Regions from separate parts of the Streptosporangium sp. 'caverna' genome, predicted to be linked through region 1. Evidence: riboswitches for the same ligand, from Rfam matches in the RefSeq annotation. Region 1 holds a riboswitch; each other region holds the start of a gene.
The links. Region 1 has a riboswitch for S-adenosylmethionine ahead of thrC (threonine synthase). Riboswitches for the same ligand answer to the same signal wherever they lie in the genome.
Positions count from the first base shown of each region.

Region 2: it holds a riboswitch for S-adenosylmethionine, as region 1 does, so the genes downstream of both, DKM19_RS45695 (aminotransferase class V-fold PLP-dependent enzyme) here and thrC (threonine synthase) in region 1, are expected to answer to the same signal.
Region 3: it holds a riboswitch for S-adenosylmethionine, as region 1 does, so the genes downstream of both, DKM19_RS09660 (glutathione S-transferase C-terminal domain-containing protein) here and thrC (threonine synthase) in region 1, are expected to answer to the same signal.

Region 1 is NZ_CP029711.1:10,187,368-10,190,415, forward strand. It holds gene DKM19_RS43995 (MoaD/ThiS family protein) at 1-137, opposite strand, end outside; gene thrC (threonine synthase) at 160-1,422, opposite strand; SAM riboswitch class I at 1,437-1,577, opposite strand; gene DKM19_RS44005 (hypothetical protein) at 1,939-2,547, shown strand; gene DKM19_RS44010 (S1 family peptidase) at 2,602-3,048, opposite strand, start outside.
Region 2 is NZ_CP029711.1:10,572,435-10,575,482, forward strand. It holds gene DKM19_RS45685 (cytochrome P450) at 1-67, opposite strand, end outside; gene DKM19_RS45690 (TerC family protein) at 305-1,201, opposite strand; SAM riboswitch class IV at 1,699-1,814, shown strand; gene DKM19_RS45695 (aminotransferase class V-fold PLP-dependent enzyme) at 1,867-3,048, shown strand, end outside.
Region 3 is NZ_CP029711.1:2,167,333-2,170,380, reverse strand. It holds gene DKM19_RS09665 (FAD/NAD(P)-binding domain-containing protein) at 1-705, opposite strand, end outside; gene DKM19_RS09660 (glutathione S-transferase C-terminal domain-containing protein) at 809-1,741, opposite strand; SAM riboswitch class IV at 1,779-1,892, opposite strand; gene DKM19_RS09655 (DUF402 domain-containing protein) at 1,945-2,445, shown strand; gene DKM19_RS09650 (enoyl-CoA hydratase) at 2,650-3,048, opposite strand, start outside.

The DNA of each region.
Region 1 (3,048 bases):
ATGCGCGCCCCGATCCCGGGGAAGTCCGCGTCCAGCTTCTGCAGAACGTCGCGAAGGGTCTCGCCCTCCCCGTTCACCTCGGCGGCACCGTCGGTGTAGGTCCGCAGGATCGTCGGAATCCGCACAGAAACGCTCATAATTCAGTACCTTTCACGATTTCTAGGCGATAACCGCACGGAATGCGTCAAGAGAGGGCCGAATGACCGCGGTGGGACGCGCCTGGCCGGCCACCGCGTCGAGGGTCTTCAGACCGTCACCGGTGTTGAGGACCACGGTCTCCGCGTCGGGGTCGAGTCGTCCCGCGGCGACCAGCTTGCGCAGCACGCCGACGGTGACGCCGCCCGCCGTCTCGGCGAAGATGCCCTCGGTCCTGGCCAGCAGCCGGATCGCGTCGACGATCTCGGTGTCCGTGACGTCCTCCACCGCACCGCCGGTGCGCCGGGCGATGTCCAGCACGTAGGGGCCGTCCGCCGGGTTGCCGATCGCCAGCGACTTGGCGATCGTGTCCGGCTTGACCGGGCGGATCACGTCGAGGCCCGCCTTGTAGGCGGTGGAGACCGGCGAGCACCCCTCCGCCTGGGCCGCGAAGATCTTGTAAGGCTTCTCCTCGACGAGGCCGAGACCGATCAGCTCCTTGAAGGCCTTGTCGATCTTCGTGAGCTGGGAGCCGGACGCGACGGGGATGACGATCTGGTCCGGGATCCGCCAGCCGAGCTGCTCGGCGATCTCGTAGGCCAGGGTCTTGGAGCCCTCCGCGTAGTACGGGCGAAGGTTGACGTTGGCAAAGCCCCACTGGTCGCCCAGCTCGTCGCCGATGAGCTCGGAACAGAAGCGGTTCACGTCGTCGTAGGTGCCCTCGATGGCGATGAGCCTGCCCCCGTACACCGAGGCCATGACGATCTTGGCTTCCTCCAGGTCCGCGGGAATGAACACGCAGGCGTCCAGCCCGGCGCGGGCGGCCGCGGCGGTGACCGCGCCTGCCAGGTTGCCGGTGGAGGAGCAGGAAAGGGTGTGGAAACCGAAGTTACGAGCCGCCTCGACGGCCATGGCCACCACGCGGTCCTTGAAGGAGTGCGTGGGATTGCCGGAGTCGTCTTTCACGTGCAGCGAGCGGATGCCCAGCTCGCGGGCGAGGTTGTCGGCCTTGACGAGCTTGGTCCAGCCCGGGGCCATGTTGGGCTTGGAGGTCACATCGACCGGAACCGGCAGCAGGGAACGGTAGCGCCAGATGTTGGTCGGTCCCTCGGCGATCTGCTCCCGGGTCACGCGCCCGAAGTCATAGGCGATCTCGAGGGGTCCGAAACACTCGATACAGGCGAAGATCGGACCGAGGTCGTAGCGGGCACCACATTCGCGACAGGAGAGAGCCACGGCGGGGCCGAAGTCGAGCGAGGTGGTGTTTTCGGTGGTTGCGAGCGCCATGAAGGGAGGCCTTTCCCTCATCTTCGTCTGCGACCACCCTGGTCACAGACCGGAATTGGCACCTGTCTCGGCTGACCTCGTCAGATTACGAGTCTTGAACCGAGATGGTTGCCGGGGCTTCGCAGGGCCGGTCCCTCCACCCCTCTGGATGAGCAAATATTCAATTAGGGGCCTGACGAGCAGGTCCTACGCACTCTACCCCGCCCTACCGCGATCCTGACCACTCGTCTCACTTTTCGAGACATGGCGTGTTGCCTGTCGGACGGCCTCTCTCCGATCGTCCACCCGTGGGTCCCACGCCGACACACTCCGTGTCGGTGTGGCGTCCACGTTTATGTGGCGCAATCGACATAATGAGACGACCGGCCCGGTCAGGACGGGTGCCTGGATGCCTTCGCGCCGGCGCCCCGCGGACACCGGCCCTCCGACGCCACCCACGTGTCTGTCGCCCGGCGAGAGCACGCCGCCAATGTCCCACGCCGCCAATGTCCCGTGTCCGTCCGGCAGGAGAAACACATGCGTTTTGCTGTACGAATGGGAACGGCGGCCGCCCTCGTGATGGGCCCGATCATGCCCGCCGAGGCGCTCGACATCCCGTCCGTGACCGTCCGGAGGGTCGCCGAGGACCCGCCCCCGTCCAACAAGAACATCAACAACTCCAACACCTCCGGGAAGGACGGCGGCGGCTCCTCCGGGAAAGCCTCGTCCTCCGGGAGCGACGGCTCCTCCGCGAACAACACCAACAACAACGGGATCCCGCCCGCGTTGAAGAACGTCACGTCGCTCCGGGTCCTGCCCTGGAACCCCCGCCAGAACAACAATGTCCGGATATTTGTGCACTGTCCTCCCGTGTCGAACCACGCGATCATCGGTTCCACCGCGTTCAATCTCAAGGGTTCGCGGCGGATCTACCGGGAGGTGGGGCTGGGGCTCTCCGACAGGGGTCTCGGACGCCGCAGCGCCGGCATCTCCTATTTCGCCCTGCTGGGATATCACGAGGTCTGCCTGAAGTGCGTGAAGGTCACGATGAACCAGCAGACTCGCCTCAGGAGGATCCGCGTGGTCGGCCGGGACTCCGCCTCTCTCCTGGTGCGCAGGTTCAGTTTCGAGCAGTTCTTCGACTGACCGCGCCCCGGACGTTGATCTCCCAGGAGCGCGATCGCCACGGCGGGAGGGAGGTCACGGCGTCTTGTAGGTCAGCTTGTAGGAGCCGGAGCCGCTCGCGGAGACCACCCGGTAGCGGTAGTACCCGGGCATGCCGGTGTAGCTGATCTTCTCATCGGGGTTCGGGCTGTCAGAGGTGGCGACGGTGCTCCAGGCCGAGCCGTTGCGCTTCTCCAGGAAAAGGTCGAAGTCGATACCGCTGTCGGCGTCCAGGCAACCGGAGTGCAGGCCGGCGACGGTCGTCTCGTAATACTGGCCGGTCGGCTCGTAGACGGGTTGATCGCCTTCGTTCAGGACGCCGGTGACGTTCTTCGGCAGGCCGGTGCAGGTGCTCTCGTCCGGCGGGACGGCGTTGCTGTCGGTCACCAGGGTCAGGCCGTACGTCGTGAGGATCTCGTTGATCGGCTGAAAATAGGTGATACCACCGTCGACGCAGTCGCCGGAACCGCCGGAGGTCACACC
Region 2 (3,048 bases), 390 kb from region 1:
GCCTCAGCTCGTCGTAGACGTCATAGGGATGGGCGACGAATTCCGGATTCCAAGGATCAAAGCGCACGTAAGCATCGTAATCCTGACCTAAGGGTCGGTCCGCTCGTCCGCCTGCCCCTTGCCCTCGGGGGAACCGATCCGCTCACCCACCTGGTCCTTACCCCCGGGGAACCGACCGGCCCTCCCGCCCGGCCTTACCTTCAGGGGAACAGACCGGCCCTCCCGCCTGGCTCTCGGCCTCGGAGGAACCGATCCGCTCACCCGCTTGGCCCTTGTCCCCGGAGGAACCGGTCCGTCCGCCCATTTACCCCTTGCCCTCGTGGGAGCCGGCCTGTCCGCCCACCTGATCCTTGCCCTGAGAGGAACCTGTCGGCTCTCCCGCCTGGCCCTCGGCGGCTTGCTTCTCCACCTGACCTGGGCCGGCCGCTCCGCCCTTCTGGTCGTCCGTCCCGCCCTCGGCCGCGTAGCGCTGGTGCAGCGCCACCGGCTCCTCCCGGCCCGCCTTGCTGCGCATCCGGATGTTCAACAGCTCCACCAGGAGCGAGAACGCCATCGCGAAGTAGATGTAGCCCTTGGAGATGTGCTGCTCGAAGCCCTCGGCGATGAGCACGACGCCGATCAGCACCAGGAAGGACAGGGCGAGCATCTTGATGCTCGGATGCCGGTCCACGAAGCGGCTGATCGGCCCGGAGGCGACGAGCATCACGATGACCGAGACGATGACGGCCGCGATCATGACGCCGAGCTCGTCGACCATGCCGACCGCGGTGATCACGGAGTCGAGCGAGAAGACGATGTCGAGGACCATGATCTGCAGGATCACGGCGGTGAAGGAGGCCGCCACCTTGCCTCCGGCGTGGCCGGACTTGCCCTCCAGGCTGTCGTGCACCTCGAAGACGCTCTTGCCCAGCAGGAACAGCCCGCCGAGTATCAAAATCAGATCGCGCCCGGATATCCCCTGCCCGAAGACCTCGAAGAACGGCGATGTGAGTTTCACCACCCACGACAGCGCGAACAGCAGGGCCAGTCGGCTGACCAGGGCGGCCATGAGGCCGAGCTTGCGGGCTTTGTCACGCTGCTCGGGAGGGAGCTTTCCTGCGAGGATCGAAATGAAGATGATGTTGTCGATGCCCAGGACGATCTCGAGCGCGACAAGGGTGAAGAACCCTATCCATATCTCCGGGTTGGTCACCCAGTCCATTGATTCCTCCTTGGTCGGCCGGCGGCCGGGACGCTTTGCCGACTGACTGCCTCGACGACTGGGGGACGCTCTGAGTTCCTTCCCGGGAATAAACACTGATCACATTCGACACATGTGGGCACCGTCGGGCGGTCCCGGGAAGCGCCGGGACACACCCGGACAGGTCATCAGGAAGACCGCCGGGCATGACACGGAACGCGCTCGGACAGGCCGTGGGAGGACCGCCGGACACGACGCGGAACGCACTCGGACAGGCCGCAGGAAGATCACCGGACCTGACCCGGCACGCGCTCGGACAGGCCGTGGGAGGACCGCCGGGCACGACGCGGAACGCATTCGGACGAGCCATCGGGGAGACGACCGGGCCTCACGCGGAATCGCCAGTGGAACGTATTCGGACAGGCCATCGAGGGGGCGGCCGAACGCGATGCGGACCGACGCCGGCCACATTCAGTACTTGCAGGGCACGGTCAGGCGTCGGTTATAGTTCCCAGGTAGGTCATGAGTGCCAGTGACAAGCCCCGGCTCGCTGGCCGGCAACCCTCGCGTCCGCGGCGGGGTGCCCCGGGTGAGGACCTGGCCCGGCACGTCGCGTGTCGGGCAAGCGCGGGCTCCATGCACCAACGCCATGGGTTGGGGTCCGATGACCTCGAAGGAGACCTGGCGTGTCCACACTGACGATTTTCACCCCCGCCTCCACGCCCGTGACCGCCCCGGCGCCCCAGGTGCCCTCGGAGCGGCGGATTCCCGCGGTGCTCGGCTCCGACCTGGAGGTCCCGGTCAGGGGCGGCAGGCTGGTCCCCTACGCCAACCTCGACTACGCCGCCAGCGCGCCCTGTCTGGAGCCGGTGAGCGCCGCCGTCACCGCCGCGCTCCCGGCATACTCCAGCGTCCATCGCGGCGCCGGGTACGCGTCCCAGCTCACGACGGCCCGCTACGAGCAGGCCCGGCACACCGTCCGCGCCTTCGCCGGCGCCCGTCCCGACGACTCGGTGATCTTCACTCGCAACACCACCGACGCGACCAACCTGCTGGCCCGCAGCCTGCCCGAGGGGACCACCGCCGTGGTCTTCGACACCGAGCACCACGCCTCGCTCCTGCCCTGGGGCACCGCCGTACGGCTCGGGATTCCCGCTTTTCCCGGCGAGGCCGTCCGCGCCGCCGACGAGGCCCTCGCGGAGATCGACGGTCCGAAGCTGCTGGTCGTCACCGCCGCCTCCAACGTCACCGGCGAGCTCTGGCCGATCGCCGCCCTGGCCCACATCGCCCACCGCCACGGCGCCCGCATCCTCGTCGACGCCGCCCAGCTCGTCCCGCACCGCCGCCTCAACCTGACGGCGCTCGACCTGGACTACGTGGTCTTCTCCGGTCACAAGCTCTACGCCCCGTTCGGCACGGGCGCCCTGATCGGCCGCTCGGACTGGCTGGCGGAGGCGGAGCCGTACCTCAAGGGCGGCGGCGCGGTGAAGGCCGTGAACGACGACGAGACCGAGTGGCACGAGGACCCCGAGGCCCGCCACGAGGCCGGCACCCCGAACGTCCTGGGCGCCGTCGCGCTGGCCGCCGCCTGCGACGCCCTGACCGCCACCGGCTGGACCGTACTGCTCCGCGAGGAGGAGCGCCTCCTGAACCGCCTGCGCGCCGGCATCACCGCGGTCCGGGGCGTGCACGAGCTCTCCCTGTGGGGCCCCGACCACCCCCGCGTCGGCATCGTCTCCTTCGTGGTCGAGGGCTTCACCGCCCGCGAGGTCGCCGAGGCCCTGTCCGGCGACTACGGCATCGGCGTACGCGACGGCAAGTTCTGCGCCCACCCGTTCGTCCGCCACCTCCTCGGTACCGCGGACGGC
Region 3 (3,048 bases), 3.3 Mb from region 1:
CTCATCGTATTCGCGGACGAACCGCCCGCCCCTGCCCGAGGTGAGCAGCACCATCAGGTCGACGAAGGCCAGCCCCATGCCGCGCACGATCGCCGGCTCTCCCTCGGGGATCACGTCCAGGTCGAGGTCGGCCGCGTAACCGGTGGGAATGTAGCGCAGCCCGCTGCCCGCGGCGAGGCCGGCCAGCGACCGTTCCTCCCCGGTCGGGGTCACGTCTCCGTGCCCCTGGGCCAGGATCACCGCGTCCACCTCGATCGTCCGGCCGTTCTCCAGCGTCACCGCCTGGCCGCCGGGAACGTCGGCCAGGTCGAGTACGCGGGTCGCGTGCACGTGCACCCGGACCCCGCGCGGAGCCGTCTTCACCGCGCGCTGGAAGACGTGGGACAGGTACGCGTTCTGGACCGGGCGGGAGGCGAACAGGCCGGAGTCGCGGCCGAGCCATTCGGCGAGGGAGGGTCCGGGACGGATCGGGCCCTCGCACTGGACCGACTCGTCGGTGAACAGCGTCACGTCGGCGGCGGTGGAGTTCATCCAGAGCAGGTCGGGCTGCTCCTTGCGCCAGACCCGGCCGCCGCCCGGCGGGTAGGGGTCTATCACGTGGATGTCCAGCGACGGCCAGCTCAGCAGTTCGGCCGCGTTGGCGCAGATCCGCTCCACCAGGCAGGTGCCGGTCGGCCCCGCGCCGACGACGGCGACCGCGCTCATAAGGCCCCCTCCCTCGACGGACTCGACGGACTCGACGGACTCGACGGACTCGACGGACTCGACGGACTCGACGGGGCGAGGGTCGCGAAGGCTCCGCGCCCGCTCATACGGCGGCTCTGTGATGGGACTGCTCCCAGTCGGCCCGGAACGGCTGGACCGGGATCCGCCAGGGGTCGGTCTCCCCCGCCGGAGTGGAGAGCGCGGTGAGGTCGGTGTTCTCCCGGAAGGCGGGATGCTGGTAGAGGTCCCTGGCGTAGGCCCACAGGTTGGGGAACGCGGTCAGCGGGCGCTCGCTGATCCTGGCCGCCGGGTTGTCGCTCACATCGAACCGGAGCAGCGTCGGCCAGAGCCTGACATCCGCCTCGGTGATCCCCGAGCCGAACAGGAACCTGCGGTCGGCGAGCCGGGCGTCGAGCTCCTCCAGGAAGGCGATCACGGCCTGCCGCGCCTCGCCGTACTCCGCCTCCGTCGTGGCCGACCCGACGCGGCCGGCCGCGGTGTTGACGTACTCGTAGATCCTCGCGTTGAGCGCGTCGATCTCCGGGCGCAGCTCCTCGGGGTAGAGGTCGGCCTCGGGATCGCCGTCGAACCGGGTGCCCAGGTCGATCGTGATGTCGGGGAAGTTGTTGCTCACGATCCGCCCGGTCTCCCTGTCCCACAGCGCCGGCACCGAGACGTGCCCGTCGAACCCCGGCTCGGTCGCCTCGTACGCCTCCCTGAGCGTGGCGAACCCGTTCACCGGGTCGGCCCCGCGCCGCTCGCGGAACGCCCATCCCCGCCCGTCGCGCTCGTCGTCCACGTAGGACAGCGAGACCACGTCCTCCAGTCCCCTGAGCGAACGGACGATCGCCGCACGCTGCGCGTAGGGACAGACCGCCGCGACGTAGAGGTGGTAGCGCCCGGGCTCGGCGGGAAACTCGGGCGTCCCGATCCGTCCCTGGAAGGGGTAGCGGGGGCCGGGACGGCCGCCCGGCCGGTAGCGGCCGTAGGTGTCGAGGTCGACGGGGCCGGCGTAGTTGAGTGTGATCTCGGACATGTGGTGCTCCCAGGCATGTCTCGGTAACCCGGTGAGGGGTTCGCGCTTGCGGCACGCCCACCGTGCCGCCAGGTCTCTCCCCGGGGGCACCCCGCCGCGGTGCGAGGGTTGCCGGTCAGCCAGCCGGGGCTTTGCACTGACACTCTTAACCTAGTTAGAAGGTAGGAAATACATAGATCTATGTCAAGCCTTAAAGTCGAGGGATGTCACATGAGATCGTTAATGTGGTCTACCGCAAGTACGACGGGTCTCTGCACTGGCACCATCCCAGCCTGCTCCTCGGCGAGGACGAGCACGGCGTGTGGATCGGCTGCACGGCAGGCTCGGGCGCCCGCAAGGGCGACGGGCCCGTGGTCCCCTCAGCCTCCGCGTTCGTGATGCTCTTCCCCCGGGACGGCTGGTGGACGGCCTCCTTCAACGCCCTCCCGAACAGGGTCGAGATCTACTGCGACATCGCGACGGTGCCCCAGTGGAGCGACGGCGAGGTGACCATGGTCGACCTGGACCTCGACGTGATCCGCATGCGCGACGGCCGGGTCATCCTGGACGACGAGGACGAGTTCGAGGAGCACCAGGTCCGCTACGCCTATCCCCCCGACGTCATCGAGAACGCCCGCACCACGGCCGCCCGGCTGATGGAGGCGGTCCGCACCCGCGCCGCCCCCTTCGGCGCCGCGCCCCACTGGCTGGCTCAGGTGACCTGAGCCGCCCCGCCTCCAGTCCAGGGTGACCTGCCCGGTCTCCGGTACGGCCCGGCCACCCGGCGCCACCCGCCGACCACACCCCGCTCCGTCGCCCCACGCTCCTGCGGTGCTCACCGCCGATCGCCGCAACGCCCGCACGTCCAACACGTCCAAGGCCCGGCCGGCTCGCCGCCGCGCGAGCCGGCCGGGCGGTCTGTGGCGGGTCTACAGCGGAGGGAAGCCGGGGGCGCGGCGTTCCAGGAAGCTGGCGACGCCCTCGGCGAAGTCGGGCCGGGAGAAGGCCTCCACCATCTTGCGCGCCGCCGCGGACTCCGACGACTCCAGGGTCTCGCTCCAGTCGCCCCAGATCTGACGCTTCATCACGGCCATCGACGCCGGCGAGCTGAAGGCGGCCAGCTCGCGGGCGTAGGCCGTGGCCTCCTCCAGCAGGCTCTCCCGGGACACCGACCGGTTGACCAGACCCAGCTCGTAGGCCTCGGCCCCGGAGAAGGTGCGGCCCGACAGCAGCAGGTCCATGGCCTTGGCATGGCCGATGAGCCGGGGCAGGATCCACGACAGGCCGTACTCGGCGATCAGGCCGCGCCGGGCGAAGGCGGTGGTCCA